DNA from 3 places in the Photorhabdus kleinii genome. Region 2 is predicted to be linked to each of the others. Evidence: predicted binding sites of a transcription regulator. Region 2 holds the regulator's gene; each other region holds the start of a gene.

Region 1 (9,822 bases), on a different contig from region 2:
TTCCTGTTGGTGTATGAACGATTGCACTATCTCCAACTTCTTTTTTCAATAAAGCCCGGGCCATTGGAGAATCGATGGATATGTAGTCTTTGCGACCAAAAATTTCGTCGTACCCGACAATACGGAAGCGTTTAATCTCACCTTGATCATTTTCGATCTCTACCCATGCACCGAAGAACACTCGTCCATCTTGTTGAGGGGAATAATCAACACACCGCAATTCCTCTAAGCTTTTGGTTAGATATCGGACTCTGCGATCAATCTCCCGTAGCCTCTTCTTGTTATATTGATAATCTGCGTTTTCACTCCGGTCACCGAGGCTTGCTGCCCAAGTCACTTTTTTAGTCACTTCTGGGCGCTCTTCACGCCAGAGATAATCCAGTTCTTCCTTTAATTTGTTGTAGCCTTCGCGGGTTATCAGTTTAGTTTTCATTTTATCTTGATGTAGATACTGTAGTTAACCTCATAAGTGTATAAAACCGCCCATTTTGGTAGATGTCAAATTAAGACTCGGTTTTTAGTCATTAATCAATAAATCCCGGCTGTTTTGCAAGATTAACGCATTAGTGACATTTGGGGCGTTGTCGGTTGAATAAATTTATCACTGTTGATGGATTCGGCTGCGTGGCAAGAGAATACGATACGCTCCCACTGCGGTGAACATGGATGTTAAAACGAGAGATAAATGGTTAACAGACGGTTTCGAGTTAGCATTTTCGGTAACAAGATTGCTTTACCTGTCTACTCATTATGATATTTGGCTCTAATATTTATAATGTTCATCATATAATTTATGGTTCTGTGTACTGAATAGTATGTATGCTGTGAATCTTGCTGGTGATGAAACAGGCGGTTAAGGTTTAAGTGAAGAAAAAACAAGCGAAATTGCTTACTATAGTGAGAAAAGGTGACGAAAAGTCGACCGTCGAGTAGTTTTTTGTTCAAACGTTGGTGAACTGAACATTATCGATCCAGATCCTCGTTAGTAAGGAAAAACCGTGGCGGAGGTAAGCAGATAATATGCAGCAAAGGGCATTTTTCGTTTAGTCTGCCTGATGAATTTAATCCAGCTAATAAATAGATTTCTATCGATTTGCCGGTAACCAGGGCGCTAATTGGTGGGTTGGTGGGTGGCAAAATAACGGTAGAAATTCGATAGTTGACAGTGAATTACTGCGTTCTCATTGTCAGTAATAAACCACTAAATTAATCATTCGAATTAATAACCGTGGAAATAAGTCCTATTAGGAATAGTCTCAAAATACAGATATCTGGTTTCTATCTTTGGGTTAATCTCTTTCAAAATGATAAATTTATCAAAGCATGTAGTGTTTTTTGGAGTTTGATAATGCAAGTAGATAACAAGATCCTTGTGGTGGATGATGACATGCGTTTACGAACGTTATTAGAGCGTTATCTGACAGAACAAGGTTTTCAGGTACGTAGTGCTGCTAATGCGGAGCAGATGGACCGCTTACTGACACGGGAATCTGTTAGCTTAATCGTATTGGATTTAATGTTACCAGGAGAGGATGGGCTTTCTGTTTGCCAAAGGCTGAGAAACCAAAGTAATCCGGTACCGATTATTATGGTGACGGCGAGAGGAGAAGAGGTAGATCGTATTGTTGGGCTGGAAATTGGCGCTGATGATTATATTCCGAAGCCATTTAATCCCCGTGAGCTATTAGCGCGTATCCGGGCGGTATTACGTCGTCAGGCGAATAAGTTATTGGGCCTACCGGCTGAGGATGATGCGATTATTAATTTTGGTAAGTTTAGCCTCAATTTGAGTACGCGGGAAATGTTTCAGGGAGATGAACATATTCAATTAACCAGTGGAGAATTTGCCGTATTGAAAGTACTGGTTTCTTATCCTGGCGTGCCACTGTCCCGTAATAAACTGATGAATTTAGCTCGTGGCCGGGAATATAGTACGATGAAGCGATCGATTGATGTCTTGGTTTCACGTCTGCGCCGTGTGATTGAAGAAGATCCTACACATCCTCGTTATATCCAGACTATTTGGGGTCTGGGCTATGTCTTTGTGCCAGACGGAATTCGTGTATGAAATTATTGCGATTCTCCCCTCGCAGCACGTTTACCCATACTTTATTCTTGATTATGGCTATGCTGTTCATCAGTCTGGTAACCAGCTACTTGGTTGTTGTGAATTTCGTTATTATGCCAAGTTTGCAGCAGTTCAATAAGGTATTAGCGTATGAAGTTCGTACCCTAATGGCTGAAAAGTTGAAGCTAGAGGATGGCTCTTTTCTGGTGATATCGCCGGTAGTTCGCCGGGAGATTTATCAGGAGTTGGGTATTACGCTCTATTCTGAATCTGACGCGGAGATACAAGGTTTACGTTGGGCCAAACGTTATGATTTCCTGAGTGAGAAGATGGGCGAGTACCTTGGCGGCAAGGCTGATCTTCGTCTGGAGATAAACACAGATAGCCCTATACTTTGGCTTAATTCTTATCTGGCCCCCGATATTTGGGTCAGGGTTCCTCTGACTGAGATCGAACAAAATCAATTCTCTCCTATTTTCCGCTATACACTGGCAATTCTATTACTGATATTTGGTTGTATCTGGCTTTATATCCGTTTTCAGAACCGGCCTTTACTGGAAATGGAATATGCCGCCAGGCAAACAGGTAAAGGTATTATGATGCCAGCGGTGCGGGAAGCGGGTTCTCTGGAAGTTCGTGCAGCCATTCGCGCATTTAACCAAATGTCCTCCGGGATAAAGTTATTGGAAAGTGACCGTACGATATTAATTGCCGGAGTAAGCCATGATTTGCGTACGCCGCTGACACGTATCCGACTAGCAACAGAAATGATGAGCAAGGAAGATGCTTATCTGTCTGAATCTATCAATAAAGATATTGAAGAGTGTAACGCCATTATTGAGCAATTCATTGACTATCTCCGTACTGGGCAGGAAATGCCAATGGAATTCTGCGAGCTGAATTCTATTCTCAAAGAGGTGATTTCCGCAGAAAATGGCTATGAGCAGGATATTGAAAACCATCTGTCTCTTAACCCAATAACTGTTAACGCCAATCCGATTTCTATTAAACGGGCATTGGCTAATATGTTGGTTAATGCCAATCGCTATGGTAACGGCTGGATTAAAGTGAGTAGTGGTCAGACAAATAAATTTGCTTGGTTTCAGGTAGAAGATAATGGCGCTGGCATCAAACAGGAAGATTTGCCACGGTTATTTCAGCCATTCGTTCGTGGTGAAAGAGCACGCAGTAGTAGTGGAACAGGGTTAGGTCTGGCGATTGTTCAGCGAATTATTGATGCTCATGACGGGAAAATTGAAATGGGCACCAGCCTCAAAGGGGGATTATCTATCCGTGTCTGTATTCCTGTCGTGGAAGATAATTTTTAACGGCTTGATAATCATCTCCTAATATTTGATTTTAATGGTGTGTGGAGATGACAGTTTTATGTCAGTCTCAGGTTAAGTTTCCATTACGCTGTCATAAAAATGTCATAATTAAGACATTTTGCTGTAATTAAATTGACCTATTTTCCCTCCTGCACCTTTTTTGATTTGACGAATATATTTCCTTGTTGATTCTCAATATCCCATTAGGAGGGATTATGAAACTGATGCGTACCACCATAGCCGGCATAATGGCAGCGACGTTTTCTTTGATAACTCTGTCTGTATTTGCTGCCACTAGCTTAACCGGGGCAGGTGCGACATTTCCCGCACCGGTGTATGCCAAGTGGGCGGATTCTTATCAAAAAGAGACAGGTAATAAAGTCAATTATCAAGGCATCGGTTCTTCCGGTGGCGTAAAACAAATTCTGGCAAATACCGTTGATTTCGGTGCTTCCGATGCCCCTTTATCCGACGAAAGGTTAGTTGCTGATGGTTTGTTTCAGTTTCCAACCGTCATCGGTGGGGTGGTACTGGCGGTTAATATCCCGGGGATTAAATCTGGTGAATTGACATTGGATGGTAAAACTTTAGGCGATATTTATTTAGGTAAAGTGAAAAAGTGGAATGATCCAGCAATTACTCAATTGAATCCGGGAGTCAAACTGCCGGAGCAAGATATTGCTGTGATACGTCGTGCTGACGGTTCCGGTACCTCCTTTGTGTTTACTAGCTACCTCTCTAAAGTGAATAAAGCGTGGCAAGAAAAAGTTGGTGTAGGTTCTACCGTAAGCTGGCCCATTGGTTTAGGCGGTAAAGGTAATGATGGGGTTGCCGCATTTGTTCAGCGTCTGACGGGTTCCATTGGTTATGTTGAATATGCTTACGCTAAACAGAATCATCTGGCTTATACCAAATTGGTATCTGCTAATGGCAACATTGTTAGCCCGACAGAAGAGAGTTTCAGTGCCGCAGCGAAGAAAGCGGAATGGCATAAAACGTTTGCTCAGGATTTGACAAACCAGCAAGGTGAAAATGCGTGGCCGATGACTTCCACCACATTTGTTCTGGTTCATAAACAGCAGAGAAATGCAGTGAAGGGGGCAGAAGTATTGAAATTCTTTGACTGGGCTTATGAGAAAGGGAGTAAGCAGGCAAACGATCTGGATTATGCAACTCTGCCTAAAGAGGTGATTGAGCAAGTTCGTGCGGCTTGGAAAACCCAGATAAAAGATAGCAATGGTAAGGCCCTGTATTAAGTCGTGTTGATAGTGATTGTTTTAAATATCGATTGCTTTAAATATCGATTAAATTTGTCGTTTTAATTTCTCCCCCGTTTAAGGGGGAGTTAACCACGAATGAGAATAAGCTCTATGGCCGAACAAAAAACGGCAATGAAAGCACCCAGTAAAAATGGCGATATTATTTTCAGCGCACTGGTTAGGCTAGCTGCGCTGATAACTTTATTTTTGTTAGGAGGCATCATTATCTCGCTGATTATTGCCTCCTGGCCTAGTATTCAACAGTTTGGCATCTCTTTCCTCTGGCAGAAAACATGGGATGTTCCGGCAGAGCGATTTGGCGCCTTGATACCGATTTACGGTACATTGGTTACTTCGCTGATTGCGTTGATTATCGCAGTGCCTGTCAGTTTTGGGATTGCCCTGTTCCTAACGGAACTGGCGCCTAACTGGCTGAAACGTCCGCTTGGTATTGCCATTGAGTTACTGGCTGCCATCCCAAGTATTGTGTATGGCATGTGGGGGTTGTTTGTTTTTGCGCCGTTGTTTGCCACCTATTTCCAGCAGCCCGTCGGTAATCTCCTCGCCAGCATGCCAATTGTGGGCGAATTGTTCTCCGGCCCTGCCTTTGGCATTGGTATTCTGGCGGCGGGTGTCATTCTCGCTATCATGATTATCCCTTATATTGCTTCGGTTATGCGTGACGTCTTTGAACAGACGCCGGTGATGATGAAAGAATCCGCCTATGGTATCGGCTGTACTACTTGGGAAGTTATCTGGCACATCGTGTTGCCTTACACCCGAAATGGCGTGATTGGTGGTGTCATGTTGGGCCTTGGTCGTGCGTTGGGGGAAACGATGGCGGTGACTTTTATCATCGGTAACACCTACCAACTCGACAGTTTTTCACTGTTTATGCCCGGCAACAGCATCACTTCTGCGCTGGCGAATGAATTCGCGGAAGCAGAGTCTGGTTTGCATACCGCATCATTGATGGAGCTTGGTCTGATTCTATTTGTGATCACCTTTATTGTGCTGGCGCTATCGAAATTGATGATTATGCGTTTGGCGAAGAATGAGGGGCGCTGATATGGCAACCGTAGACAGACAAAAGCCTATTGATGCCAATGTACGTAGCCGTAAACAGGCATGGCGCCGTCAAAAAAATCGCTTCGCTCTGCTGTTATCAATGGCGACCATGCTGTTTGGTTTGTTTTGGCTGGTATGGATTCTGTTCTCCACCGTCACCAAAGGTTTCGACGGCATGTCATTGGCGTTGTTCACCGAAATGACGCCACCACCGAATACGGAAGGTGGTGGTTTGGCAAATGCCATTGTTGGCAGTGGATTACTGATTCTGTGGGCGACGGTTATCGGTACGCCTCTGGGGATCATGGCAGGTATCTATTTGGCGGAATATGGCCGCCGTTCATGGCTGGCAGAGGTGATCCGCTTTATAAATGATATTTTGCTGTCAGCCCCTTCTATTGTTGTCGGTTTATTTGTTTACATGGTCGTTGTGACGAAAATACAGCACTTTTCCGGTTGGGCGGGGGTGATTGCTTTGGCGTTGCTACAGGTGCCGATTGTGATCAGAACCACGGAAAACATGTTAAAACTGGTTCCTGATAGCCTGCGCGAAGCCGCCTATGCCTTAGGCACACCGAAGTGGAAGATGATTTCAGCCATTACGCTGAAAGCATCGGTATCCGGCATTATCACCGGTGTGTTGCTGGCCATTGCTCGAATTGCTGGAGAGACGGCACCATTACTGTTCACTTCGCTTTCCAATCAGTTCTGGAGTACCGATCTGAGCCAGCCAATTGCTAACTTACCGGTTACCATTTTTAAATTTGCCATGAGTCCATTCTCCGAATGGCAGCAACTGGCGTGGGCAGGCGTATTATTGATAACCCTGTGTGTATTGCTGATTAACATTGTGGCGCGTGTGCTATTTGTCAAGAAAAAGCACTGACTGATATTTTCAACAGAGAGAAGTAAATGAGCATAGTTAATGATATCGCTAGCAGCAAAATTCAGGTCCACAATCTGAACTTTTACTATGGCAAATTTCATGCGCTGAAAAACATAACGTTGAATATTGCAAAGAACAAAGTCACCGCTTTTATCGGTCCGTCGGGTTGCGGTAAGTCTACGTTACTACGAACTTTCAACAAAATGTATGAACTGTATGGTGAGCAGCAGACAGAAGGTGAAATTTTGTTGGATGGCAATAATATCCTGACTGATAAACAGGATGTGGCGCTGCTACGGGCAAAAGTTGGCATGGTATTCCAAAAACCAACGCCATTTCCGATGTCCATTTACGACAATATCGCGTTTGGTGTCCGTCTGTTTGAAAAACTCTCCAGAGCAGAAATGGATGAACGTGTTCAGTGGGCTTTGACAAAAGCAGCTTTATGGAATGAAACTCGGGATAAGCTGTATCAGAGCGGATACAGTCTATCTGGCGGGCAACAGCAACGTTTGTGTATTGCGCGTGGCATTGCGATCCGGCCAGAAGTTTTGCTGTTGGATGAACCTTGTTCAGCCCTCGACCCGATTTCTACCGGTCGAATTGAAGAGTTGATCAGCGAATTGAAATCTGAATATACCGTGGTGATTGTGACTCATAATATGCAACAGGCCGCGCGTTGTTCAGACCACACGGCGTTTATGTACCTTGGTGAATTAATTGAATTCAGTGATACAGACACATTGTTTACCACACCAAAAATGAAACAAACTGAAGATTATATTACTGGTCGTTATGGTTAATTACGGGGCGTAACATGGACAATCTGAATCTCAACAAACATATTTCTGGTCAGTTTAACGCTGAACTGGCACATGTCCGTACTGAATTGATGGCAATGGGTGGGCTGGTGGAGGAGCAACTCTCCAAAGCCATTACCGCGATGCATAATCAGGATGCCGCATTGGCGCGTGAAGTGATTGAGGATGACCATAAGGTCAATATGATGGAAGTGGCTATTGATGAAGCGTGTGTTCGCATCATAGCTAAGCGTCAGCCAACGGCCAGTGATCTGCGGCTGATTATGTCAATTTCAAAAACAATCGCTGAACTAGAAAGAATTGGTGATGTGGCAAATAAAATTTGCCAGACGGCACTTGAGAAATTCTCACATCAGCATCAACCACTGTTGGTTAGTTTGGAATCCCTTGGCCGTCATACCATCCAGATGCTGCATGATGTGTTAGATGCTTTTGCCCGCATGGATCTGGAAGAAGCGATTCGTATCTATCACGAAGATAAAAAGGTGGATAAAGAGTATGAAGGCATTGTCCGCCAGCTTATGACTTATATGATGGAAGATCCTCGAACCATCCCAAGTGTACTGACCGTCCTGCTTTGTGCACGCTCTATTGAACGAATAGGTGATCGTTGTCAAAACATCTGTGAATTCATTTTCTACTATGTTAAAGGGCAGGATTTCCGGCATGTAGGTGGTGATGAACTGGAAAAGCTGTTGACGAAAGATAACGAATAGCTCGCTAACCACTTGGTCAATAATCTGAATGCTGGTATTTTTACCGGCATTTTTTATCTTATGATTGTTAATAGTTATAAGTATAGTGTTTTATATTATTTCATGCACTATAGTGAAATTGATAGCTTGTGATGATTAATAAAGAATTAATTATTGTCAGGAGTGTTTAATGAAATCTCGCGTTCTTATTACGGCGTTATTGGCCGGGTTAACACTGGTTACTGGTGCTGCGAAGGCGGATAAGCTGGATGATATTAAAAAAGCCGGCACAGTGCGGATCGCTGTTTTCGACAGTAATCCACCATTTGGTTTTATTGACCCGCAAACTAAAAAACTGGCAGGTTATGATGTAGATATCGCAAATGCGATTGCAAATGACTTGGGTGTTAAATTGGAGCTTCGTCCGACTAACCCGGCAAACCGTTTACCTTTGTTGGCATCAAAGAAAGTTGACTTGATTGCCGCCAACTTTACCGTCACTAATGAGCGTGCTAAACAGGTTAATTTTTCAATTCCTTACTTTGCCACTGGGCAAAAATTTATTGCCCGTAAAGGTGTTTTAAAATCTCCCGAAGACATTAAAAACTTACGTATTGGTGCTGATAAAGGAACAGTACAGGAAATTACATTGCGCGAACATTATCCGACAGCCAAGGTAATCTCTTATGACGATACGCCTCTGGCCTTTGCTGCGTTACGTAACGGCAATGTACAAGCCATCACGCAGGATGATGCCAAGTTAGTTGGTCTGCTGGCTAATGTACCGGAAGCCCAAAAAGCTGAATTTGAGATCTCTCCTTTTAGCATCACCCGTGAATATCAGGCAGTGGCAGCGGCGAAAGGGCAGGAGCGCTTGGTTGAGGCGGTGGACCAGACTTTGCTAAAACTGGAAAAAGAGGGTGAAGCGGCGGAAATTTATAACCGTTGGTTTGGCCCGGAAACCAAATCCGCCCAACCGCGAGGTGACTTTAAATTTGCGCCTTTGGAGCAGCAAACAGAGTCCTAATATAAGTGATAAGCCCTTGGTAACTAGCCTCGTTTGTTGTTGCGGGGCTTTGTCATTGGTAATACCTGGTAATTGTAAGATATGTTTGAGTTATTTGTTACAGAACAGTTGCTTGCTCCCCAATATTTGGGGTGGCTTTGGCAAGGTTTCCTGATTACGCTGTGGATATCCGCTTGTACCGTTGTAGCTTCCACCTTGCTAGGATTTGTATTGGCTGCTGCTCGTGACAGCCAATTGAAAATTCTCCGTTGGCCGGTAACTGCTTACACCACGCTATTTCGCAATACGCCTTTGCTGGTGCAACTGTTTTTCTGGTATTTCGCCTCAGGGCAAATATTGCCGCAAGAGGTGATGCTTTGGCTGAACACGCCTCATGAAATCAACCTGTTAGGTCTACCATTGGTCTGGCCTTCATTCGAATTCCTGGCTGGATTTATTGGTTTAACCCTCTATTCAGCGCCATTCGTAGCGGAAGAGCTACGTGCTGGTATCCGCGGTATAGGGCGTGGGCAAAAATATGCCGCTCATGCACTAGGACTCACTGGCTGGCAAGCAATGCGTTATGTGGTGTTGCCACAAGCGTTGAAGATCGCAACGCCGCCATTGCTAGGGCAATATATGAATATTGTGAAAAACTCGTCACTGACAATGGCAATTGGCGTGGCTGAGC
Region 2 (12,066 bases):
CAGCCGGTCGGTTGTAGTTCAACGACAAAGCGATTATATAGTTCACGGGCATAGCTAGGCGGTGAGCCCGTGTCAAATACATCTCCGGCAACAATTAATGCATCGACCTGATAATGTTCAATCTGTTTAATCAGCCAGCGCAGAAAATGTTGATGTTCAGCAGCCCGGCTTTTTGTAAAAAAATATTGGCCAAGATGCCAGTCCGAAGTGTGAATAATACGCATATTTTCGCCGTCATTGGTTAAAGTGAAGCATGATTATAATCGCTATATTCTGGATGTCGCTTTTAAATCTGATTTCGTGAATATATCTTCGAGCGGCTTCGCATTCATTATGAAATATGACAATTGTTAAATTAATTATTGCGAAATCGATTGCAGATAGAGGATAACCAAGGCAGGATTTCATAAATTTGTCATAAAACTGACGCATAATGCTTTTTCAAACTAAGTAGCGTTTATCTCAATATATTAACGGGATTAATCATGGCAAGACGTATTCTGGTAGTTGAAGATGAAGCTCCGATTCGTGAGATGGTCTGTTTTGTTCTGGAAAAAAACGGGTATCAGCCGGTAGAAGCAGAGGATTATGATTCTGCGTTGGCATGTTTATCTGAACCATATCCTGATTTAGTGTTATTGGATTGGATGCTCCCCGGTGGTTCTGGTTTGCAGATAATTAAGCAGATGAAACGGAATAATAATATTCGCGATATTCCGGTGATGATGTTGACTGCCCGTGGTGAAGAGGAAGATCGGGTGCGTGGCCTCGAAGTTGGGGCAGATGACTATATCACTAAGCCTTTCTCTCCTAAAGAGCTGGTTGCCAGAGTTAAAGCGGTATTACGGCGTATTTCACCGATGGTCATGGAAGATATCATTGAAATGGATGGTTTGGTTTTGGATTCAACGTCCCATCGGGTGACCAGCCAGGATAAAGCACTGGATATGGGGCCGACGGAATTTAAATTACTGCACTTTTTTATGACTCACCCTGAGCGAGTCTATAGCCGTGAACAGTTGCTTAATTATGTTTGGGGAGCAAATGTTTATGTTGAAGATAGAACTGTTGATGTTCATATTCGCCGTTTACGTAAAGTATTAGAGATTGGCGGCCATGATAAAATGGTGCAGACCGTTCGTGGTACGGGCTATCGTTTTTCTACCCGTTACTAAGTCTACGCACCGGAGAATCTAATGTGTTAGAACGTTTATCTTGGAAAAAACTGGTTTCAGAACTGTTTCTCTTTTGTTTGCCTGCGGTAATTCTGTCGATATTTATTGGTCATTTGTCCTGGTGTTTATTTGTTTCGGTATTTTTGGTGCTGATATGGCATGGTTATAACTTGCTGAAACTTTCGAATTGGCTATGGTTGGATCGCAGTATGTTGCCACCGTCGGGGAGAGGAGGGTGGGAGCCAATTTTCTATGGTATTCACCAGATGCAGCAACGGAATCGAAAGCGGCGTCGTGAGCTGGCGCTGTTGATCAAACGGTTTCGTAGCGGGGCGGAATCATTACCCGATGCTATTGTGATGATGACAACGGAAGGTAATATTTTCTGGTGTAATCGTTTAGCACAACATTTACTCGGTTTTCGTTGGCCTGAAGACAACGGACAGCATATTTTTAATTTACTTCGCTACCCTGATTTTAGCCGATATATCCTTTCCAGGGATTTTTCGCGCCCTTTATCCATTGAATTAAATAATGGGTTCGCTGTTGAGTTCCGGGTGATGCCTTATTCTGAGGGGCAATTCTTAATGGTTGCCAGAGATGTGACTCAGAAGCGAACACTGGAAAATGCCCGTCGTGACTTTTTTGCCAATGTTAGTCATGAAATGCGCACCCCTCTAACCGTCTTGCAGGGTTATTTGGAAGTGATGCAGGATCAGGCAGAGGATAGTTCGCTAAATAAGAAAGCGTTGAATACGATGCAGGAGCAAACCCGGAGGCTGGACGGTTTGGTGAAACAATTGTTGCAACTGTCTAAAATTGAAGTCGCTCCCCAAATTGATATGAATGAAGTCGTTGATGTGCCTTTGATGCTTAAAGTATTGCGTCAGGAAGCCACTGCGCTAGGTAGTGAATGTTATAAGATTAATTTTGATATTGGTGAAGGCTTAAAAGTGTTCGGTAATGAAGAGCTGCTTCGCAGTGCAATGTCGAATTTGGTTTATAACGCGGTTAACCATACTCCTAAAGGGACTCAAATTGATGTCAGTTGGAAAAAGAATTCCCATGGTGCTGAATTTACAGTGAAAGATAATGGGCAAGGTATCAGCGCTGAACATCTACCTCGTTTGACCGAACGTTTTTATCGAGTAGATAAAGCGCGTTCCAGACAAACTGGAGGAAGTGGTCTCGGTCTTGCGATTGTTAAACATGCCTTACATCATCACCATTCTCATCTTAAAGTTTCCAGCGAAATAGGCAAAGGAACGATCTTTAGTTTTACTTTACCGGCAGGATTGATTGTACCTGTCAAAATAACCAGCAGAAGAGATAGGAATAGTTTGATTAACAGTAATAATTAATCTTCGTAATTGATTATTATTTTTTCAGGTTAAAAAAAACGCAAATCATATAGTGTTTATTCAATGATAGCTAACAGCAATCACTAGTTTTGAAAAAGAGTGCGGCATATACTTCTGCATTCTGGTTTATCTATTGCCTTCTGGCGCTATAAAAGTTTTACTTGTGGGCAGTTGTTGGCGATTCTATCTATCATGACCACTATAATCTGTCTTCAACAGATACCTGGTGAATATTATTTTGATAATAAATCGTTAAATTAGGGTTCAATATTGTCAATATGGGCTTAACTATTGATGATATTTATATTATTCAGGCCATTAAATATGGTAACAAAACATTAATAATCATTATGACACATCGTTTATCATCTAAGGATATTTGGGCATTAGGGTTTATGACTTTTGCTCTGTTTGTCGGGGCGGGAAATATTATTTTTCCCCCTATGGTGGGGTTACAATCAGGTGAATATGTTTGGCTAGCAGCATTAGGCTTTCTAGCGACGGCGGTTGGTTTACCCGTCATTACAATCATCGCATTGGCAAAAGTTGGCGGTGGTATTGAAGAGCTGAGTTCACCTATTGGTAGAGTTGCTGGTTTGCTGCTTGCGACAGTTTGTTATTTGGCTGTTGGTCCTTTATTCGCTATCCCACGGACCGCAACTGTCTCTTTTGAAGTAGGCATTGCCCCGCTTACCAGTAACGGTGAGTTACCCCTGTTTATCTACAGTCTTATTTATTTTGTGTTGGTAATTGCTGTTTCTCTTTACCCAGGCCGTTTGCTTGATACTGTCGGGCATGTGTTAGCGCCTATCAAGATGTTGGCGCTAGGTATACTTGGTGTTGCTGCTTTACTTTGGCCTGCCGGTGATTCAATTCCAGCGATTGATGTTTATCAGCAAATCCCATTCTCCAGTGGTTTCGTCAATGGTTACCTGACAATGGATACGCTGGGTGCGATGGTTTTTGGGATTGTCATCGTTAACGCAGCGCGTTCAAGAGGCGTTGCCGCATCTTCATTATTGACCCGTTATGCGATGTGGGCAGGTTTTATTGCCGGCTTTGGTCTGATACTGGTTTATCTATCGCTGTTCAAATTAGGCGCTGGTAGTGGATCGTTAGTGCCTCATGCAGAAAATGGTGCGGTCATTTTGCATGCCTATGTTCATCATACTTTTGGTGGTGTCGGCAGTATTTTCCTGGCTGTGTTGATTTTTGTCGCCTGTATGGTGACTGCGGTTGGATTAACTTGTGCATGTGCTGAGTTTTTTAGCCGTTATCTGCCCCTGTCTTATCGTTCACTGGTTTTGATCCTTGGAGGATTCTCCATGTTGACTTCTAACCTTGGTTTGAGTCATTTGATTAAGATTTCTATACCGGTACTGACAGCTATTTATCCACCTTGTATCGTTCTGATTGTGTTGAGTTTTACGCTGTGCTGGTGGCACAATTTTACCCGTATTTTAGCTCCGGTAATGTTAATTAGTCTGATGTTTGGTATTTTGGATGCGATTAAGTCATCTGAAGCACTGGTTTATTTGTTGCCAAATTGGGCAACACGTTTACCACTGGCGGATCAAGGGTTGGCTTGGTTAGCACCATCCCTGTTGGTTTTAGTTGTGGCTGGTATTTATGACCGCGTTTTAGGGCGCTCTGGTACCCGCGAGACTCAAATGCATCAGTGATGATGTTTGTTTCTCTGACTGTTTGCCATCGTCAGATGTTCAGGGAGAGTATGGGATGGGGTTCCTGAAAAAAGGATATCCCATCCCGATATTGCCTACACAGATTAGCTATTTTTTTAGTTGTTGGTCATTAGTAACCAATGGCTGCACCGGCCGGGCGTCGGACATCATTGGCGCCATAAAAATGGTTTTCACGCACTTGACCAGATACGGCTGCATCATTGCCGGAAGAATTAGCAGCAGCGTCAGCGGTTTTAGGTAAACCAACCATAATCACTTCAGCAGCGCCCCATGGTATCTGCTCCACCATTTTATATCCCATTTTTTCTAGCAAATTCAACGAGTCTTTAGAAATACCACGTTGTTCATAATAAACTTCATCGGGTAACCATTGGTGATGAATACGGGGGCTATTGACCGCTTCTTGAGGAGACATACCGTGATCAATAATGTTTAAGGCGGTTTGCAGGGTAATAGAGATAATACGGGAGCCGCCGGGTGAACCCAGAACAAGGAATGTCTTATTGTCTTTTGTGACAAGTGTCGGGCTCATTGAGGATAATGGGCGCTTACCGGGGGCAATAGAGTTAGTCGCACCTTGAACGAGACCATAAAGATTCTTTTCACCAATTTTAGTGGTGAAATCATCCATCTCATCATTGAGGAAGAAACCTGTTCCGGGGGCGATGACGACAGCACCAAAAAGTCCATTGATAGTATAGGTAGTTGAAACTGCATTACCTTCTTTGTCGACAATGGAGTAGTGTGTGGTTTCTGGTTTCTCGTGGGGTCCAATACCCGGCTGAACATTCTCCGATAATGTTGCTTTACCTGGTTCTATTTTTTTACGTAAAGATTCAGCATAGTGTTTACTCAGTAAGCGATCGATTGGATTTTTAATAAATTCTGGATCACCAAGGTAAGTATTTCTGTCCATGTAGGCATGGCGCATGGCTTCTGTCAATGTGTGAATATAATTAGCCGAGTTGAATCCCATTTCTTTGAGGTTATAACCTTCCAAAATATTCAGAATTTCACACATGGTTACTCCGCCTGAACTCGGTGGCGGGGAAGAGATAAATTTATAACCGCGATAGTGACAGGTGACGGGGGTTGTTTCTGAAATTTTATAATTGGCAAAATCGGCTTCGGTAATAATGCCGCCGGATTTTTTAGCGGCTTCGGCGACCAGTTTAGGAATATTTCCGTGATAAAAAGCTTCTTGCCCTTTTTTAGCAATTAACTCTAACGTATTTGCCAGATCGGTTTGTATTAATCTATCTCCCGGTTGATAAGGAGAGCCATCTTTGCGTAGGAAGATACGAGCTGCTTCTGGATCTTTGCGGAAACGCTTGATTGTGGTGTCCAGAATATCGGTATCTGCACGGGTCAGTATAAAGCCTTCTCGTGCCAGCTTAATTGCAGGTGCCATGACTTGTTCACGGCTCAATTTGCCATATTTTTTTAGGGTGCTGTCTAACCCCATCACGGTTCCGGGCACACCGGCCGCTCGGTAGCCATATAAACTGGCTCCTTTAATAACATTACCTTCTTTATCCAGATACATATCGGCACTTGCTGCACTTGGCGCGGTTTCGCGGAAGTTAATAAAAGTATCGGTACCATCGGCTAAATGAATTGTCATAAAGCCACCACCACCGATATTGCCACAACATGGATTGACAACGGCTTGGGCATAGCCAACAGCAACCGCTGCATCAACCGCATTTCCACCCATTTTGAGGATATCCACACCAACTTGTGAAGCAAGATGTTGGGCTGAAACGACCATACCATTTTTGGCTTCAACAGCCGGTTCCGAAGCGGCATAAAGGTGGAACGAGACGAGCAGGGATATTATTGCCAGCGGTGTTTTCCATGTTTTCAACATATTGTAAGCTCCTGTCTTTTGGCGAGGTTATTTTTGTCGGTGTAATGACTTGTTTTATTTACACGGATTTTAATGTTAAACAATTGTAAATTTAATTGTAAGTGGTGATAGTTATCGGGAATAGGGGGTTTTTGTGCGCAAGGTGGCAAAACGAGGAATTTCAGTGAAAAAAAACCAGCCGGAATAATCGGCTGGCCTAATTATGGGTAATATCTAAGGTTATAGTTTAGCAGCGTTTTGAGATAGGTATTTAGCTACGCCATCTGGAGAAGCGCTCATGCCCTCTTTACCTTTTTCCCATTGTGCAGGGCAGACATCGCCGTGCTCTTCATGGAATTGCAGTGCGTCAACCATACGCAGCATTTCGTCAATGTTACGGCCCAGAGGCAGATCGTTAACGACTTGATGACGAACTACGCCGTTTTTGTCGATCAGGAAAGAGCCGCGCAGAGCGACACCCGCTTCTGGGTGCTCAATGCCGTAGGATTTTTGAATCTCGCGTTTAGTATCAGCAACCATTGCATATTTAACTTCGCCAATACCACCTTGATCGACAGGAGTTTTACGCCATGCGTTGTGGACGAATTCAGAATCAAAAGAAACACCTATAACTTCAACACCGCGCTTTTTGAACTCTTCGTAGCGGTGGTCAAATGCGATCAGCTCAGAAGGGCATACGAAAGTAAAGTCCATCGGCCAGAAAAAGATAACGGCAGGTTTACCGTTCAGGTGTTTTTTCAGGTTGAAATTCCCAACTATTTCGCCGTTGCCGAGGACTGCTGCTGCTGTAAAGTCAGGGGCTTGACGAGTTACCAGAACCATGAGTTACTCCTGTAGTTTTACGAGGTTTATGTAAAAATTGGATATAGAATAAAGAATTAGCGTACACCAATAAAGGATAAAATACTAATCTTTGCAATAGATTTTACCTATTAATACTTTATTTTTATTTTCTTTACCTTAATAAGATAGAGGATTTTGGTTGTATGAACTTTTTTGAATAATTGAGAGTAGCCGCGGTGTATCTATGACATCCTTAGCAAGAACCTCCGTAAATCCGTCATAAAGACGGTTGCGGCCTGAGAAGTGGGAAGCCTCGCCGTTTTTTACGGCGGGGAGCAGTCACTAGTGTCAGCAGTTATTCTTTTACTTTTTTAAGAAGTGGCAATGATAAAGCGCTGGCAGTAGCCTTTATGGTGAAATTTTTATTAAACGGCAAAGAGGGGGTCAGTAAGGTGGACTATAAACGCCGTGAGCCGCTTATTTGGTGGAGTAAAGATAAAACCCGCCGACTTAGAAGCTCAAATTCCGTTGATTCTGGCCGAATTGGATCGCCTGGGTCCCCCTGATGAAGATCTTTCCGAATGAAAGCTAGCGTTAAAAAATAATTTCCTACTATTCATCTTATTCCAGCCAAATGGCTGGCACGCTGGGAAAAAGGAATTCTGACTGTACCACCGGATATCAAGGATGAAAAAATCATTAAACATGCGAAAGTGCCGTATTGCCTGAATGATTTCTTTCTATCCGCATTTACGATTTATTCACAAGCATAGTTGTAATAATAACGCTTATTGAGGCGAACAATAAAAATCCTTATTTTCCGCTTTTTCCATCATATAAGGATAAAATTGCCAGAATAGTGCTTCAAAGTCAGCGTAATGTTGTTCTATATCCTGAAATGATCCAGATAAAGCTGATAATCTGGGATGTCTTCGAGCCATACCTGTTAATACATCTGCAATAAATGCAAGATCTGCATAGCGGATCAGCCAGTTTTGCGGCCATAAAAATTCATTCAGTTCCTGAAATTTTTCGGGAGTGTAATAAAGATGAGGTTCAATCTGGTTGCGAGCATGGTGAATAAATGCCGGTAATGAGTAGGTGGGAACCAGTTTATCCCAATTCAAGGAGAGGAAGTGATCCCAGATAATATCTAAAGTGATCGGCGCAACCCGTCGATATGGAGCGCTGAATAAGTGACGGGCTTGAATAACCAATGGATGGGTATCTGTTAATACATCAACACGCCGATGCATACGAATACCTGCAACCACATCAGCGCTGTATTGTCCCTCTGGATTACCGCGCACAAAATCTGCCATCAGATTTCCTAGTAGGGAGCTGTCAGCCAGAGTAGCTAAATGAAGGTGAGCGAGAAAATTCATTTGGTGATTATAATATAAATCCGCGAAGTTATGTGCTTATTTGTTGCACCCTTAGGGCCGCGGCACTAGACTAGTCCGCCTGTTTTTCTGAATGATTAAATATAATGCGTGTCTCCGATTTTACTTTTGAACTTCCCGACGAAATGATTGCTCATTACCCTCAACCGCAACGCAGTGGCTGCCGTTTGCTCTCGCTTGATGGTGAAACGGGGAAATTAACGCATGGTATTTTTACGGATGTTCTCGATAAGCTGAATGCCGGAGATTTGCTGGTTTTCAATAATACCCGCGTCATACCTGCGCGTATTTTCGGCCGAAAAGCTACGGGCGGTAAGTTGGAAGTGCTGGTTGAAAGGGTGCTGGATGATAAGCGGGTACTTGCACATGTGCGTGCTTCCAAAGCGCCAAAAGTGGGGACTGAATTGTTATTGGGTGACAATGAAAGTCTTAAAGCAACCATGTTGGCCCGCCATGATACCTTGTTCGAAATACGTTTTGATGATGAACGTGATGTGTTGTCCATTTTGGATGACATAGGTCATATGCCTTTGCCGCCTTATATTAATCGTCCTGATGAAGAGGCAGACCGTGAGTTGTACCAAACTGTATACAGCGAACGGCCCGGGGCGGTAGCTGCACCAACGGCCGGTCTTCATTTTGATGAGCCATTATTGGAAGCGCTGCGTAAAAAGGGCGTGGAAATGGTTTTTGTGACATTGCATGTTGGTGCGGGTACTTTCCAGCCTGTGCGGGTGGAGACCATTGAAGACCATATTATGCATGCTGAGTATGCAGAAGTGCCACAGGATGTGGTTGATGCTGTGCTGGCATGTAAGGCGCGAGGTAATAAAGTTGTTGCCGTTGGCACAACGTCAGTTCGATCGCTGGAAAGTGCCGCAAAAGCCTGTCAGGATGGGTTAATTGCGCCATTTTTTAATGACACGCAAATTTTTATCTATCCGGGTTTTGAATATCAGGTTGTGGACGCGTTGATTACTAATTTCCATTTACCGGAATCGACACTTATTATGCTGGTTTCTGCGTTTGCGGGTTATAAAAATACGATGAATGCTTATAAAGAGGCAGTTGCAGAAAAATATCGTTTCTTTAGTTATGGTGATGCTATGTTTATTCGTCGTAATCCCTTCGCTTGCAAGGAAAAGATTTCTTAATGTAATAATTATGGCATTGACTGGAATATATTGTTGAATTTGTTGAAAATAGGGTTATGTGAATATCTCAGCTCAACGGTAAATTTCAACTTTATCTGGTTTTAAACAACAGCATCGGACTGTTTATCTGATGCTTGGAGGTTAAGTGAAATTTGAATTACAAACTACCGACGGTCAAGCCCGTCGTGGTCGTCTGATTTTTGAGCGTGGCGTGGTAGAAACGCCAGCATTTATGCCAGTTGGGACTTATGGCACAGTAAAAGGAATGACACCGGAAGAAGTGAAAGAAACCGGTGCGCAGATCCTGCTTGGCAATACTTTCCATCTGTGGCTACGCCCAGGGCAGGAAATCATGAAGCTTCATGGTGATTTGCATGGATTTATGCAGTGGCATGGTCCAATCTTGACGGATTCAGGCGGTTTTCAGGTATTCAGCCTTGGCGCAATGCGTAAAATCAAAGAGGAAGGGGTACATTTCCGTAACCCAATTAATGGTACGCCGGTTTTCCTCAGCCCAGAAAAATCGATGGAAATCCAGTATGACTTGGGTTCTGATATTGTCATGATTTTTGATGAATGTACGCCATATCCTGCTGATTGGGATTATGCGAAACGTTCGATGGAGATGTCCTTACGTTGGGCTGCCCGTAGTCGCAAGCGTTTTGATGAGCTACAGAATAAAAACGCTTTGTTTGGTATTATTCAGGGAAGCATTTATGAAGATTTACGTGACATCTCAGTAAAAGGTCTGGTAGAGATTGGTTTTGATGGATACGCTGTAGGTGGTCTGGCGGTAGGGGAGCCTAAAGAGGATATGCACCGCATTCTTGAACATGTCTGTCCGCAAATCCCGCAAGACAAACCGCGTTATCTGATGGGGGTAGGAAAACCAGAGGATTTGGTGGAGGGGGTTCGTCGCGGCATTGATATGTTCGATTGTGTGATGCCAACCCGTAATGCCCGTAATGGTCATCTTTTTGTGACCGATGGTGTGATTAAAATCCGTAATGCCAAACATAAAGAGGATACTTCTCCACTGGATGAGCAGTGTGACTGTTATACTTGCCGAAATTATAGTCGGGCATATTTGCATCATCTTGACCGTTGTAACGAAATTCTCGGTGCAAGGCTGAATACTATCCATAATTTGCGGTATTATCAGCGCCTGATGGCTAAGATCCGTCAAGCCATCGAGGAAGGTAATCTTGAACAGTTTGTTGAAGATTTTTATCAACGGATTGGTAAACCCGTTCCGGCATTAAGTATTTGACTTAAGTAGTGATTGACTGGTTTCAGTGTGTATAGCATATTGCGGCTGGTTTTTGATTACTATTGAATTTGATAACAATGAGGGAAGTTTAATGAGTATTATTTCTGAAGCAGCAGCATCTGCTGGCGCACCGGCTCAGGGAAGCCCATATTCTTTGATCATCATGCTGGTTGTTTTCGGCTTGATCTTCTATTTCATGATCCTGCGTCCACAACAGAAACGTACTAAAGAACACAGAAAGCTGATGGATTCTATTTCCAAAGGTGATGAGGTGATGACCAATGGTGGTTTGATTGGTCGTGTCACTAAAGTTTCTGACACGGGTTATATCGTTGTAGCACTGAATGACACTACTGAAGTAACCATTAAACGTGATTTCGTCGCTGCCGTTTTACCGAAAGGTACAATGAAGGCTCTGTAATTTCTGATTTTCCCGAAGGGAACTGCCGTGCTAAACCGTTATCCTTTGTGGAAGTATCTGATGCTGATCGCTGCGATCCTCATCGGTTTGCTTTATGCACTTCCCAACCTTTATGGTGAGGATCCGGCTGTACAAATCACTGGCGCGCGAGGCATTGCCGCCAGTGAGCAAACGCTGGTCCAAGTCCATAATGTTTTAGAAAAAAATCAAATCGCGAGTAAATCTATTGCGCTGGAAAATGGTGCGATTCTTGCTCGTTTCAATAATTCCGATATTCAGCTTCGTGCCCGTGAAGTATTGATGTCCACATTAGGCGATCAGTACGTGGTGGCATTGAACCTGGCACCAGCAACACCAACTTGGTTAAGTAAGGTTGGTGCCGAACCAATGAAACTAGGCCTTGATCTGCGAGGTGGGGTGCACTTCCTGATGGAAGTGGATATGGAAACCGCATTAGGCAAACTGCAAGAGCAGAATATTGATGGCTTGCGCACTGATTTGCGTGAAAAAGGCATTCCTTATTCCACTGCCCGTAAAATTGATAATTACGGTGTAGAAATCCGCTTCCGTGATGAAAAAGCGCGGTCTGAGGCGGAAAACTATCTTACTGGCCGCCACCGTGATTTAGTTTTCAGTATTGGAAGCAATAATACTTTGAAAGCGGTGATGAGTGATGAACGTCAGCGCGAAGCCCGATCTTATGCGGTGCAGCAGAACATTACCATTCTACGTAATCGTGTTAATCAACTGGGTGTGGCTGAACCATTGGTTCAGCGTCAGGGCGCTGACCGTATCGTGGTTGAATTACCGGGTATTCAGGATACTGCTCGTGCAAAAGAGATTCTTGGTGCGACAGCGACGTTGGAATTCCGTCTGGTCAATACCGGTATTGACTCTACCGCAGCTACATCAGGCCGTGTGCCAGG
Region 3 (12,066 bases), on a different contig from region 2:
ATTCAATCTCATGTGAACTAATTCCTTGAATTTAAGGATAAAATACCCATAACCATAAAAAAATAACCGTGCAGGACTCCAGCCCCATGCACCTAATATTCAGCGCAAAATAGTTTAAAAATCTCGGATTAATATTTTCTAAACCAAACAAAATGCACCAAACTGTTTTTTTCAGTCAAAAAAACTAAGAATGCATGATATTTCGGAGTTAATATTCTAAAAAAGACATTAATTTGAACTTATAATCTAATTAATGAATTAATATTTGATTGAATTCAGATGAACCCACTAATTTTTTACAATAATTTGATGGTAAAGTATGAAAAATAGTAAAAAATAATGAAAAAAAGCCATATATTATAAATAGTTAAAGATTAGCAATTTGGAATTACACAAAATTTGACTTAATCAGTCGTTTTATAGGAACATATTTACAGTTTGGTGCATTCTGTTTAGTTTCTTTTTGTTGTTAAATAATTTCCAAATATATAATTGCAAAGCTTACAAGCTGATATTTTCTATTAAAAAATGGCTATTTATAACTATCTAAAAACGGTATTTATAGATTTTTGCCAAAATAAATAGAGTTATCAGCTAATAATTTTATAAAAGTTCTATTAATTGATATATTCCGGTAGATTAATATTATTTCTCTACCTATAACTATCCGCCCCAATTTCACAGGAATTATTTTCATGAAGAAACGTAAGTTTTTAACCAGATATGAAATTAATGCGATTTTAGAAAAAGCACGTCAAGGATATCATGCCGAGCGAGATTATTGCATGCTACTAATGTGCTTCATTCATGGATTTAGAGTGAGCGAGTTATGCAATCTAACGTTATCCGATCTTGATCTTAACTCAGAAATTATTCATGTCAGACGATTAAAAGGGGGATTATCAACAACACATCCACTAATACCAGAAGAAATTAAAGCTTTAAATCAATGGTTTAATATTAGAAAGAGTTGGAGAGAATCAGATACAGAGTGGGTCTTTTTATCACAAAAATCAGGTGCTATTTCACGCCAACAAGTTTATGGTTTATTAAAGCGTTATGGCAAACAAGCATTAGTCAATATTTCACCTCATCCACATATGTTAAGACATTCCTGTGGTTATGCTCTCGCTGATTTAGGAAGAGATACACGCCTTATTCAAGATTATCTCGGTCATCGAAATATATCCCATACCGTTATTTACACCGCAAGCAATGTAAAACGATTTTTCAAAATATGGGAGGCTCCTGCAAAAGGACTCGATTAATTTCAATATCTCTTTTCTATGTAAGACATGTAGTATGAGAAACTATTTCTCTCTAAAACAAAAAAATCATCCAATCATTCGATTATAAAAATCCTTGTCCATATACTGATGAGGGTTTTTATCCGATAAAATGGTTATTCACATTATAAGATCTACCCATTATTTCTTATAATTACTTTTAAAATAATTTTCTTGGAAATTAAAAGATAAAACAATTAAATAAAAACGTGTATTCAATGAGAGTTTTAATAAAAAATTCCATTATTACATGAATGGATACTTTCTCAGGAATGAAGAAAATAAAATCACTGGAAATTATACCCTGTTTTCCAGTGATAGCCTGCTGACTTTTAATATTTCATGGTTGATTTATTAAATTTTCAAGTAATGTTAAATTTAATCAACTATTTGGATATTTGGAGAATGAGCGAGATAGCCAACAAGATTACCAATATTGTCTTTAACATTCCATCTTTCAAAAATGGATATATACCATGAATACTTGGCTGTACCTGGAGTACGTAATTTAGATCCTTGATTGAAAATATTACGAGTTTCCAGCACTACAGGATAGTCTTGGTTAGTCCCTAACGTTGCCTCTTTACTTGGGGCCGCAACTTGAGATACAGCCGAAGTTAGAGTTGGTGGCGAAACTAGTGATTGGGCACCTACTCCTGCCATATGATATAGAAATACCTGATCATCAAATTGAGCCGATAAAGTTGAAGCCCGCCATCTAATTATATCCCCTACCTTACCTTGAATTAAAAGTGTACCTTGAGCATTATTTTTGGGAACATAGATATTATTTTGAGAGGTAATGTAATAAATGTATTTATCATCCATTACCGTTGGTTTGCCAGAGTCCTTACTAATAGAATTGCCGAGATCATTTGTGATAGCTTTTACATCAACAATAGCAAGAACATCAATCAGTTGTACACCAACAATGGACCTTGCATCATCCAGTTCTGTATATTCAATATTATTCATAATACTATTCCTATTTTTATATATTAGTTTTCTAAGTATTTAGTCATCTAGAACTCTAATGAAAGGATCATGACAGACATATCCAATGAGTTGTTTTTTACGATATATTTTTATATACCAAGTATATTGACCGTACCCCTCTCTTTGAGCCGTTGATTGATGATAATATCGTGTTATTAGTCCACCATGACTTTCTCCATCTCTTTTATATACCACACTATTGATATTATTATTATCAGCCTTAGCCAAATAAGGAATAGAAATATCACCATAATCAAGTTGCGGTAATGTTATAAGCGTAACATCATTACCGCTAATCGCGGTTCCTTTCATGTGGCATAAAAGTACTGTATATTCAAATTGCTGTGTCAAAGACATTGGCCTCCATCTAATGTCATCAGCAACATTGACTGTTATCTCCAATTCTCCTTGAGCATTATTTTTAGGAGCATAAAGATTCCCAGTACTTGTTATATAATAAAAGTAATTATTAGATACCACTTTCGCAGTTTCTAATGTTTGTGATTTACTTAAATCATAATGACTAACGATAGCTTCTGCATCGACACAAATCAGAATATCCACAACTTGATATCTAGAACTCTCTATAGCGTCACTCATTATCTATTCTCCTTCACAATAAAGTGTTAGATTGTTTAACAATCATCTTTTATATTAATAATTAAGATCAAAAAAACCACTAATATAAATCATAGTTTTTAAAATAAAATTACTTGTATTTTTACAATAAATTTTCAACATATAAATGAAATTCATATTAATATTGAATCAAAAAATTATTATTTTTAGTATTAAATCACAATTTGTAAACATGAGTAATTCAACATTTTCTTTTGCGTTAAAGTGATACTTTCCTGATATTTAACTATGCTCCCGGGGATTCGCTCCCTTGCCGTCGCGATGCAACTTGAAATCCATAGGGTATATATCATTTAGTTGAATAATTAGATGACGATTAATCATCGTAAATAAAGTAAAATCACTGGAAATTATACGCTGTTTTCCAGTGATTACTTACCAACTTTTAATATTTCATGGTTGATTTATTAAATTTTTAAGTAATGTTAAATTTAATCAACCACTTGAATATTTGGAGAATGAGCAAGATAACCAACAAGATTACCAATATTATCTTTAACATTCCATCGTTCGAAAATGGATATATACCATGAATATTTGGCTATACCTGGAGTACGTAATTTAGATCCTTGATTGAAAATATTACGAGTTTCCAGTACTACAGGATAGTCTTGGTTAGTCCCTAACGTTGCCTCTTTACTTGGAGCCGCAACTTGAGATATAGCTGAAGTTAGAGTTGGAGGCGAAACTAGCGATTGGGCACCTACCCCTGCCATATGATATAAAAATACTTGATCATCAAATTGAGCTGATAGCGTCGAGGCCCGCCATCTAACGATATCCCCTACCTTACCTTGAATTAAAAGTGTACCTTGAGCATTATTTTTGGGAACATAGATATTATTTTGAGAAGTAATGTAATAAATGTATTTATCATCCATTACCGTTGGTTTGCCAGGGTCCTTACTAATAGAATTACCGAGATCATTTGTGATAGCTTTTACATCAACAATAGCAAGAACATCAATCAGTTGTACACCAATAATGGACCTTGCATCATCCAGCTCTGTATATTCAATATTATTCATAATACTATTCCTGTTTTTATATATTGGTTTTATAAGTATTTAATTATCTAGAACTGTAATGAAAGGATCATGACCAATATATCCGATGAGTTGTTTTTTACGATATATTTTCATATACCAGACATACGAACCACGCCCCACCCTCTGCGCTGTTGATTCATGATAATATCGTGTTATTAGTCCACCATGACTTTCTCCATCTCTTTTATATACCACACTACTTATATTATTATTATCAGCTTTAGCCAAATAAGGAATAGAAATATCACCATAATCAAGTTGCGGTAATGTTATAAGCGAAACATCACCACCGTCATCAGCTTGTAATCTCATGCGGCATAAAAGTACTGTATATTCAAATTGCTGCGTCAAAGACATTGGCCTCCATCTAATGCTATCAGCAACATTAATAATTACCTCCAACTCTCCTTTAGCATTATTTTTAGGAGTATAAAGATTCCCATTGCTTGTTATATAATAAAAATATTTATTATGTACTGATTTCGCCGTCCCTAGTGTTTTTGATTTACTTAAATCATAATTACTAAGAATAGCTTCTACATCCACACAAATAAGAATATCTACAGTTTGATATTTCGAAATCGCTATAGCGTCGCTCATATCTATTCTCCTTCACAATAAAGTGTTAGATTGTTTAACAATCATCTATTATATTAATAATTAAGTTCAAAAAAACCACTGATATAAATCATAGTTTTTAAAAATAAATTATCTATATATTTGCAACAATTATTCAATATATAAATAAACTTCATGTTAATATTGAAATGAGTAATTATTATTTTTAGTATTAAATCACCATTTGCAAACATGAGTAATTCAACATCCTCTCTTAAGTTAATATTATATTTTTGTGATATTTAACTGTAAAATTAATTTTTTATTGTTATTTATAATAAATTAACAATAAAAACATGTAGTAAAAAAAATAAAATACCGAATAATTAATTTAACTATAAATTTCTAGTTTAATAATAAAATGAAAATAAATTTGATATATTTATTAAGTAATATGGCAGTGAAACTTTTAATTTTTATATTAAATGCAATTCTGCCTATCCTTGGCGTAACACGTATATTAATTCGACAAATTAAAATACTAAGTTACATTAGCTGGTTAAATGGTTAAATTACAATTAATCCTCAGAAATAACGATACTCGTTAATGGCGTATGATAGCAATAACCAACCAGCTTATTTAAGTCATCATAGATAGATATATACCATGCATATTGAGTTATACCTGGGCTACGCAGCGTAGATTTTTGATAGTAAATATGTCTTTTTTCATAGATAAAATCGGATAAAGGCGCTTGTGGCAATTCAATAATATCTTCTTCTGGAGGTATTAGCGCTTTTTTAAGCTTAGGGACAACAACATTAGTTAATGTATATACCGTCATTGGTTGAGAAATGCAATCATTAGCATCCTTTTTTTCCATACGATATAAAAACACCTTATGGTTAAATTGAGCAGATATGCTAGAAGATTGCCACCTAACTACATCACCTACCTTACCTGTAACCTTAAGTGAATTTGTAGCGTTTTTCTCGGGAGAATACGCTTGATTCTCAGTGGTAATATAATATAACAAGTTATCATCAATTTTAGTCGGCTTTTTATAATCCTGGCTCAGACTGTCAAACTTATTTAAGATAGATTGCACATCGATACATATTAAAATATCTATACTCTTAGAAAATTCAGCATTATCAGTAGTATTCATAATGTTATCCCTATTATCTTATATTAATTTTGTAGTTTACAAAACGTGAATAAAAGAGCTATGAGAAATATACCCAATTAACTCAAGGTTATAATGTATGCTTATTATAAAAGTCAATCTTTCTCTACCTGATTTCTTACCTTCTGATTCTATACAGGATTGTGTTACAGATTCTACTCCATATTTAAACGGTGTACCGGGTAATTGATTATCATCTTGTTCTGGGTAATTGACCCTTGTTACTTCTTGAGTATATTTTATCGGTGCTATCGCTTTATAGCTATTTTCTTTAGTTTTTTTGTATAAGTTTACTGAATGTATCAACTGTTGAGTTAAAGATATTACTCTCCACCTGATAGTATCGCCAACACCCATTTTTACTATCAATTCACCCGTAGCATTGTCTTTAGGTGTATAAGCATTTTCATTATTAGTAATGTAATGAAAATATTTATTATCTACCATTGTAGAGTTGTCTGGATTTGCTCCCAGTTTATTATAATCATTAATGATACCATCAACATCCACACAAATAAGAACATCTACAGCTTCATTCATTTTTGTACCCCTTCATTGGATTAAGTTGCACTAAGAGTCCTCTATCATTCTAATAATTAACTACTAAACCTGAAATAACTACTGGTATAAATCACAGTTTAGATAAGAAAATTACTTATATATTTATCAGAAGTCTTTTTAGATACAGCCAAATCCCACCGATAATTTATTGTTTTAAAAAAAGAATTTATATCAAACTAATATCATGACGATATTAGTTCATAAACAGATTAGTATTCTTTTAAGATGTCGTTGTTGGTGATATTTAACTTGATCTCAACGAGATTAACCTTATCGATATTTTTTATATTAACAAACTCTACATTATGACCTTCCTTATATTTTACTTATATACCCGTCATCTTTCAAGTTGCCTCTTTGTTGGCTGCACTCACTCACCCCGGTCACATAGTTCTCTATGCTCCCGGGGATTCGCTCCCTTGCCGCCGCGATGCATCTTGAAATCCATAGGGTATATATAACAGCAAATTATCATTTATTTTATTGATTCAAAAGTTTGACACTATAATATATTCTTCGATTCATTATCAATATTATAAATTATTTATATAGCATCGAATAAATATTCATTTATCATACACCTCCCCATATAATATTGATGTAGATGCTCGTCTTGTAGCGAAGGTTTGTAAGCTTTTAAAAAATTCTCAGCGTTTAATTTATTCCCTCTGGTATTAAAGATACGCTTTCCTATATCTAATCACAAAGTGTATTTTTTTAGCTAAAGCAGCACCAAAGAAGCAAGCTATATTATTGGAATCAGCCTAAGAATAACAAAATACCGATAACATAAGATGAAACATTATATCTCATCAGCACTCAACTAAAGTGTGGACGATTGTAAAAGGGATCTCTTCTTTAGAAGAAATCCCTTGTGTCATTTAATTTTACTCAATGATTAAATCATCACTATAATAATTAATTAACATAAATTATCAATTGATATTCTTCGACAAGAATTGTGTATCGGGAAGATCTTCATTTAATTCATCATAATCTTTAACTTCATTTTTAAAGGTAACAATCTTATTTTGCCCACTACATTGACTATTAGACATCATATTACAATCATCGGGAATATTCTTTTCTCTTATTCCAAGCCACTCAGAAAATAGAGTCAGAAAATGCAATCCACTTCTTTGTGCCGTTATCTCTTCACGATAAGAATAATTACTGCCAGTAATAAAAAACGGCACCTGAAAACTCTGTTTATTTTCATCATCATGTGTCAGGTTTTCCTGATCGGTTCCTTTATCAACATAAGAAAGCCCATGATCCGAAAAATAAAGCATCGTCCATCTTAAATGATGATTATTAGCCTCAGACGCAATTTCAGAAAGCAATTTATCTGTATTAGATATACTTTTTACATAACAAGAAATTTCTTCCGATTGTAAGAACAGATCATATTTTCCATTCGTTCTGACGCACGCCTGTGGGTGAGATCCCATCAGGTGAATAACAATCAGTTTCTTCTTCTTTTCTGGTATCAATGCTTCTTTAATATAAGGCATCAATTTATCATCAGGCAAATAACGCCGGTCATCAGAACTGCCACTTTTCAGGAAGTGGACGCTATCTGCCTGTTGTCCAATCAACGCAACTGGAGAATCAAAAGCACTCTTCATCCCCTGATTAGATATCCAATAAGTATAAAACCCGGCTTTTTTCGCCAATGTTATGACACTATCATTCAAATTGATCGCATTCTCACCTTTCAGAGCCAGTGAGTTAGTCAAAGATAACTGAGTCGATGCCGCTGATGAGATGTAATTTGTAAATATCTTGCCATTCGCCTTGTCCAGCCACGGCGTATTGTTATAAGGAAAACCATACGCATTCATAAAGTCCTTTCGAACACTTTCACCAATGACCATGATATAGGTTTCATATTTATCCTCTTTTACCACCGGCTGCCAAGAGTCTTTCTGTTTTATTATTTCAGCGAACCTCATTCTTTCTGAATTAACTTCTTTATAGCTCTCAACGACATCACTAAAAAATCTAACTTCGGGTAATCCTGATGCCAATAGATTAAAGTCAGGATTGAAACCGGAATTTATATATCCTTTTACCGGTGACCAGAAAGCTGACAATACAAAAAATAGTGATAAAAATATTGTACTCTTTCTCTTCAGCGTCGCTTTTATCTTAAAAGATAAAATCATTAATATAATAATAGCTGACACCACTAAATAGGTAAAAATAGGCAGCCCGCTGATAAATTCGAACGCTTCATTTTTATTCGTATAAATTAAAGATCCCACTGAATTTATATCGGGATAACCATAATTCAATCCAACAGGAGAATAGATCACGCCAACTAATCCAATCATGAATACAAAAATATAATATATATATTTGTTAAAATTAGATAATAATATCAGAATTGAAAAAGCGCTAAATACATATATAAACTTTAGCTGATATCCAAGGCTTAAATGGGCCAATGAAATAAAACCAAATAAGCATATCAAAGTGAAATTTTCTTGGATTTTTTTACTCAACAGCATACTTACTCGTTTCCTTTAATCTATGCAATAAAACACCAAAAATTCATAACCTTTTCTTATTAATAGGAGTGGTTTTACAATAAGAAAATCCGTGATTAATCAACTACTATCCATGATACAACTTCAAGCAGCACCATTCAGATTGCTACACTGAGCTATTAAACTAACGCATAAAAAAACACCTTACTCATTTATCTGTAATTTAGTTAAGGATTTCCTGAGTCAGGACAGTTATTAATCTTCTATATTTGATTAACGGTATGTAAATAATATGCGTTTTTTTTGTTAATAGCAAAACTTCTGAATATATCGATCCTGCTCGTAATTTTAAACTATACTGAGTAAGTAACTTATGCACGAAGGCATATATCCGAGGAAACTGATAACTAACTGAAAAATAGTTAAAATATCTACCTTAAGCACTGTGTATCTTAAAGAAACATTATCCTCTCAATCGATATTCAGTAAAGAGAAAACGAGTCAGGTCAAGTTATCCGTTGTTAAAAGCTATTATGAACATTAGCCGCTGAAATTGATGACATGGCCCAAGCTTTTCATACAAAGCTAAACATGCTGGCATTCCAGTAAATCCAGCCAGGAAAATCCAATAAAATATTGACAATAGATGGCACACATGGAAAGAATCATCTCAAAACCATTAGGAGGTTAGTGATGAATGAAAAATTCTATCAATTAAAAGTAACGCTCACAGACTCAAAACCCGCTATTTGGCGGCAATTTGTCGTTCCCGCCTCTATTTCATTTGACAGGCTGCATGACGTGATACAGATCATTATGGGATGGCAGGATAGTCATCTACATGAATTTCGTATTGGCAAATTGCGACTAACAGAAATGCCAGAAAGCCCATCTGATGGCAAGGAAGAAGATTTATACCGTCTGGCTGATCTGATTAAACAAAAAGGGCGATCTTTTACCTATCTCTATGATTTTGGTGATGAATGGGAACACGAAATTACTTTAGAAAACAGTGATTATCCGGCAAATGATCTTCCGCTTCCTTTTTATTGTCTGGATGGTGCTCGCGCCTGTCCCTTTGAAGATACCGGCGGGATTGATGGTTATGAAGATTTAATCGCAATACTGAATGATCCTTGCCATGAGGAATATGCAGAAACGCGGCTATGGATAAGCGAATTACTTGATTTGGATGAAGATGAACATTTCGACTTCGAGCAATTTCCCATTAACAATATTAATGCTTTCTTGGCGCTCTATTATCGCTGGTCACGAGATCGTTACCATCTCTTGTGGGATTGGGAGTGAATTTAACAAAGAGACAAATCTATCATCATTGGGAAAAGTTTCAGATGAGTCACTATGACAAACATCGTGACTTGATTTGAATTAATTTTTCCCATGGAATTAGATGATACTTAACTCAGTATCGAGTGCAGTTTCTGCGGTATTTTCAGATTAGCCCTATCAAGCTGCACTGGTATTTAACACCATTATCATCACTCATTTGATATTAAATACAGTAACTATCACAGCAGGTATTACTATTGCCGGCGATTCTTATCAATCAATAGGAAATACAAACCGCATGCAAAAACGAAGCATGCATATAAGATTCTCTTCTTTCACCACTCCTTTCCGGCTGCATTAACAAAGTTATTAAAACAACGACTAAATAGATAATGCCATTAATCATCATAACAGATTGTAATAAAAATATTTTTTAACTAAAGATTAATATAATGACTTCGAGATAGCTTGATTTTATATTGAATTTATAACACTTTCTTACAAATTTATATTTTTGTAAATTTGAAAAAAACGCTTGCTATCTGATGAATGTTTAATTACTAATTAACCTCCATCATATGGACTATATTTAAAAAAATTACCTCCCTGTTCCCCTTATTCCTGGGGATTAACTGATCAGGATTGATTTCTGTCTTCCTGTCATCAACTCGCCATTATTCACGCGATAAGCGCTGTTTTTATCGGTGATGATGGGATTTTTACTACATTATTTCTTTAACAAAAGAATTGATTATTTCAACTCTGGGCAAAATATGAAACCCCTGTGGGGCCACACTAATCGTCTCACAAACATATTTCCAGATAAAAAACTTATAGCTGTCATTCCGCACCTCATTCCTGATTTAAAAACAGTGTGATCTTACGCATACTTTATATCTTTAATAGCGCCAATGAGATTGACGGCGATCGCGCGTTTTGAGCTATTACTTTTATTTGCCGGAAAGTGACTATGTCCATACCTGAGCCTGTCATTAAACGTCTTGATCACCTGGGTTTGTTGGTCCTGTGCATAAACCCGCTTTCCGGATCAGTGGGACTAACCTTCGTCTTTCTCTGCCGTTTCTTTAGGGCTGGCTTCAGGCTTTTTTTCCGGCTGCCGCCCGGTCTTCAGTGACGGCTTTATCCAGTGCGTCAAAATAGGCACCGGGGGGAACCGGCCGCATGACATTCTCCGATTTATGCGGATTGGCGCTGGCTTTCAGGTGGGTGCTGTCGGTATAGAGTACGCGTCCGCCTACGAATCCTTTGGCCATCGCCTGTTCAACAATGTGGTCAAAAATCTGCTGGAAGACCGCAGTATGATTGAAACGACGGCGGCGGTTCTGACTCAGGGTTAAGGCATCAGGGACCTTCTCTGTCAGTCCGAGGCGCAGAAACCAGCTGTAAGCCACATTAACCTGAATTTCCTGTACCAGACGGCGTTCACTGGGGACACCAAACAAGTAGCCGAGTAACATCATTTTAATCAGCATGACCGGATCGATAGCAGGACGGCCATTATTGTGGCAATACAATGGGGCGACTCATTCGCGGATAAATTCGAAATCAATGGCGGCATCGATTTGACGGACCAAATGATTTTTAGGAACCAGTTCGTCAAGCGAGAGCGTTTCTGGCGGGAAAGTCTGGAGAGGGGGTGTTCTTAGCATGGCGGCAAGCTCCGTTGAATGAACGGAACTTAATTAAAACAAAGTGCCGGATAAAAAACCAGCACTTTGTCAACAATCTGAAAGCCCAAAGGGCTGTCCCCGTAAAAACGGGGAACATTTCTACTTCAACTATCATCATGAAACCTGAATCTGGTTTATCCCCATCAATTCAAGGAACTCTGACCTTTTACGTCAATTATCTTTCCGGATGACGGTTGATCCCCGTAGATTACAGGGATCAAATTGCAACAGATGGAGATAGTTCTGTATTTAGCGGTTTACCCCCGTAGAAACGGGGAACAAGTCCATCTCTGCCAGCTCAAACGCTAACTGTTCGG

Evidence for each region. The regulator PhoB, encoded in region 2, activates phosphate uptake and scavenging genes when phosphate is short. The targets are predictions, from matches to a motif close to CTGTCATAAAACTGNCNNAT.
Region 1: the regulator PhoB is predicted to act here: its motif matches at 3,485-3,504, upstream of pstS (phosphate ABC transporter substrate-binding protein PstS).
Region 3: the regulator PhoB is predicted to act here: its motif matches at 8,942-8,961, upstream of LG003_RS08630 (phosphoethanolamine transferase).

The regions. Positions count from the first base shown of each region.
Region 1 is NZ_JAJAFY010000025.1:55,139-64,960, forward strand. It holds gene greB (transcription elongation factor GreB) at 1-433, opposite strand, end outside; gene ompR (osmolarity response regulator transcription factor OmpR) at 1,349-2,068, shown strand; gene envZ (two-component system sensor histidine kinase EnvZ) at 2,065-3,396, shown strand; gene pstS (phosphate ABC transporter substrate-binding protein PstS) at 3,612-4,652, shown strand; gene pstC (phosphate ABC transporter permease PstC) at 4,767-5,723, shown strand; gene pstA (phosphate ABC transporter permease PstA) at 5,725-6,609, shown strand; gene pstB (phosphate ABC transporter ATP-binding protein PstB) at 6,636-7,412, shown strand; gene phoU (phosphate signaling complex protein PhoU) at 7,427-8,146, shown strand; gene LG003_RS13200 (ABC transporter substrate-binding protein) at 8,316-9,152, shown strand; gene LG003_RS13205 (amino acid ABC transporter permease) at 9,234-9,822, shown strand, end outside.
Region 2 is NZ_JAJAFY010000037.1:27,818-39,883, forward strand. It holds gene sbcD (exonuclease subunit SbcD) at 1-224, opposite strand, end outside; gene phoB (phosphate regulon transcriptional regulator PhoB) at 486-1,175, shown strand; gene phoR (phosphate regulon sensor histidine kinase PhoR) at 1,199-2,536, shown strand; gene brnQ (branched-chain amino acid transport system II carrier protein) at 2,887-4,218, shown strand; gene ggt (gamma-glutamyltransferase) at 4,349-6,109, opposite strand; gene LG003_RS16410 (peroxiredoxin C) at 6,329-6,931, opposite strand; gene LG003_RS16415 (acyl carrier protein phosphodiesterase) at 7,681-8,277, opposite strand; gene queA (tRNA preQ1(34) S-adenosylmethionine ribosyltransferase-isomerase QueA) at 8,382-9,449, shown strand; gene tgt (tRNA guanosine(34) transglycosylase Tgt) at 9,595-10,719, shown strand; gene yajC (preprotein translocase subunit YajC) at 10,811-11,140, shown strand; gene secD (protein translocase subunit SecD) at 11,168-12,066, shown strand, end outside.
Region 3 is NZ_JAJAFY010000012.1:28,273-40,338, reverse strand. It holds gene LG003_RS08670 (fimbrial protein) at 1-12, opposite strand, end outside; gene LG003_RS08665 (tyrosine-type DNA invertase) at 696-1,268, shown strand; gene LG003_RS08660 (AidA/PixA family protein) at 1,665-2,261, opposite strand; gene LG003_RS08655 (AidA/PixA family protein) at 2,301-2,882, opposite strand; gene LG003_RS08650 (AidA/PixA family protein) at 3,353-3,949, opposite strand; gene LG003_RS08645 (AidA/PixA family protein) at 3,989-4,570, opposite strand; gene LG003_RS08640 (AidA/PixA family protein) at 5,107-5,697, opposite strand; gene LG003_RS08635 (AidA/PixA family protein) at 5,734-6,255, opposite strand; gene LG003_RS08630 (phosphoethanolamine transferase) at 7,212-8,789, opposite strand; gene LG003_RS08625 (plasmid pRiA4b ORF-3 family protein) at 9,462-10,076, shown strand; partial or broken gene LG003_RS08620 (transposase) at 11,067-11,728, opposite strand.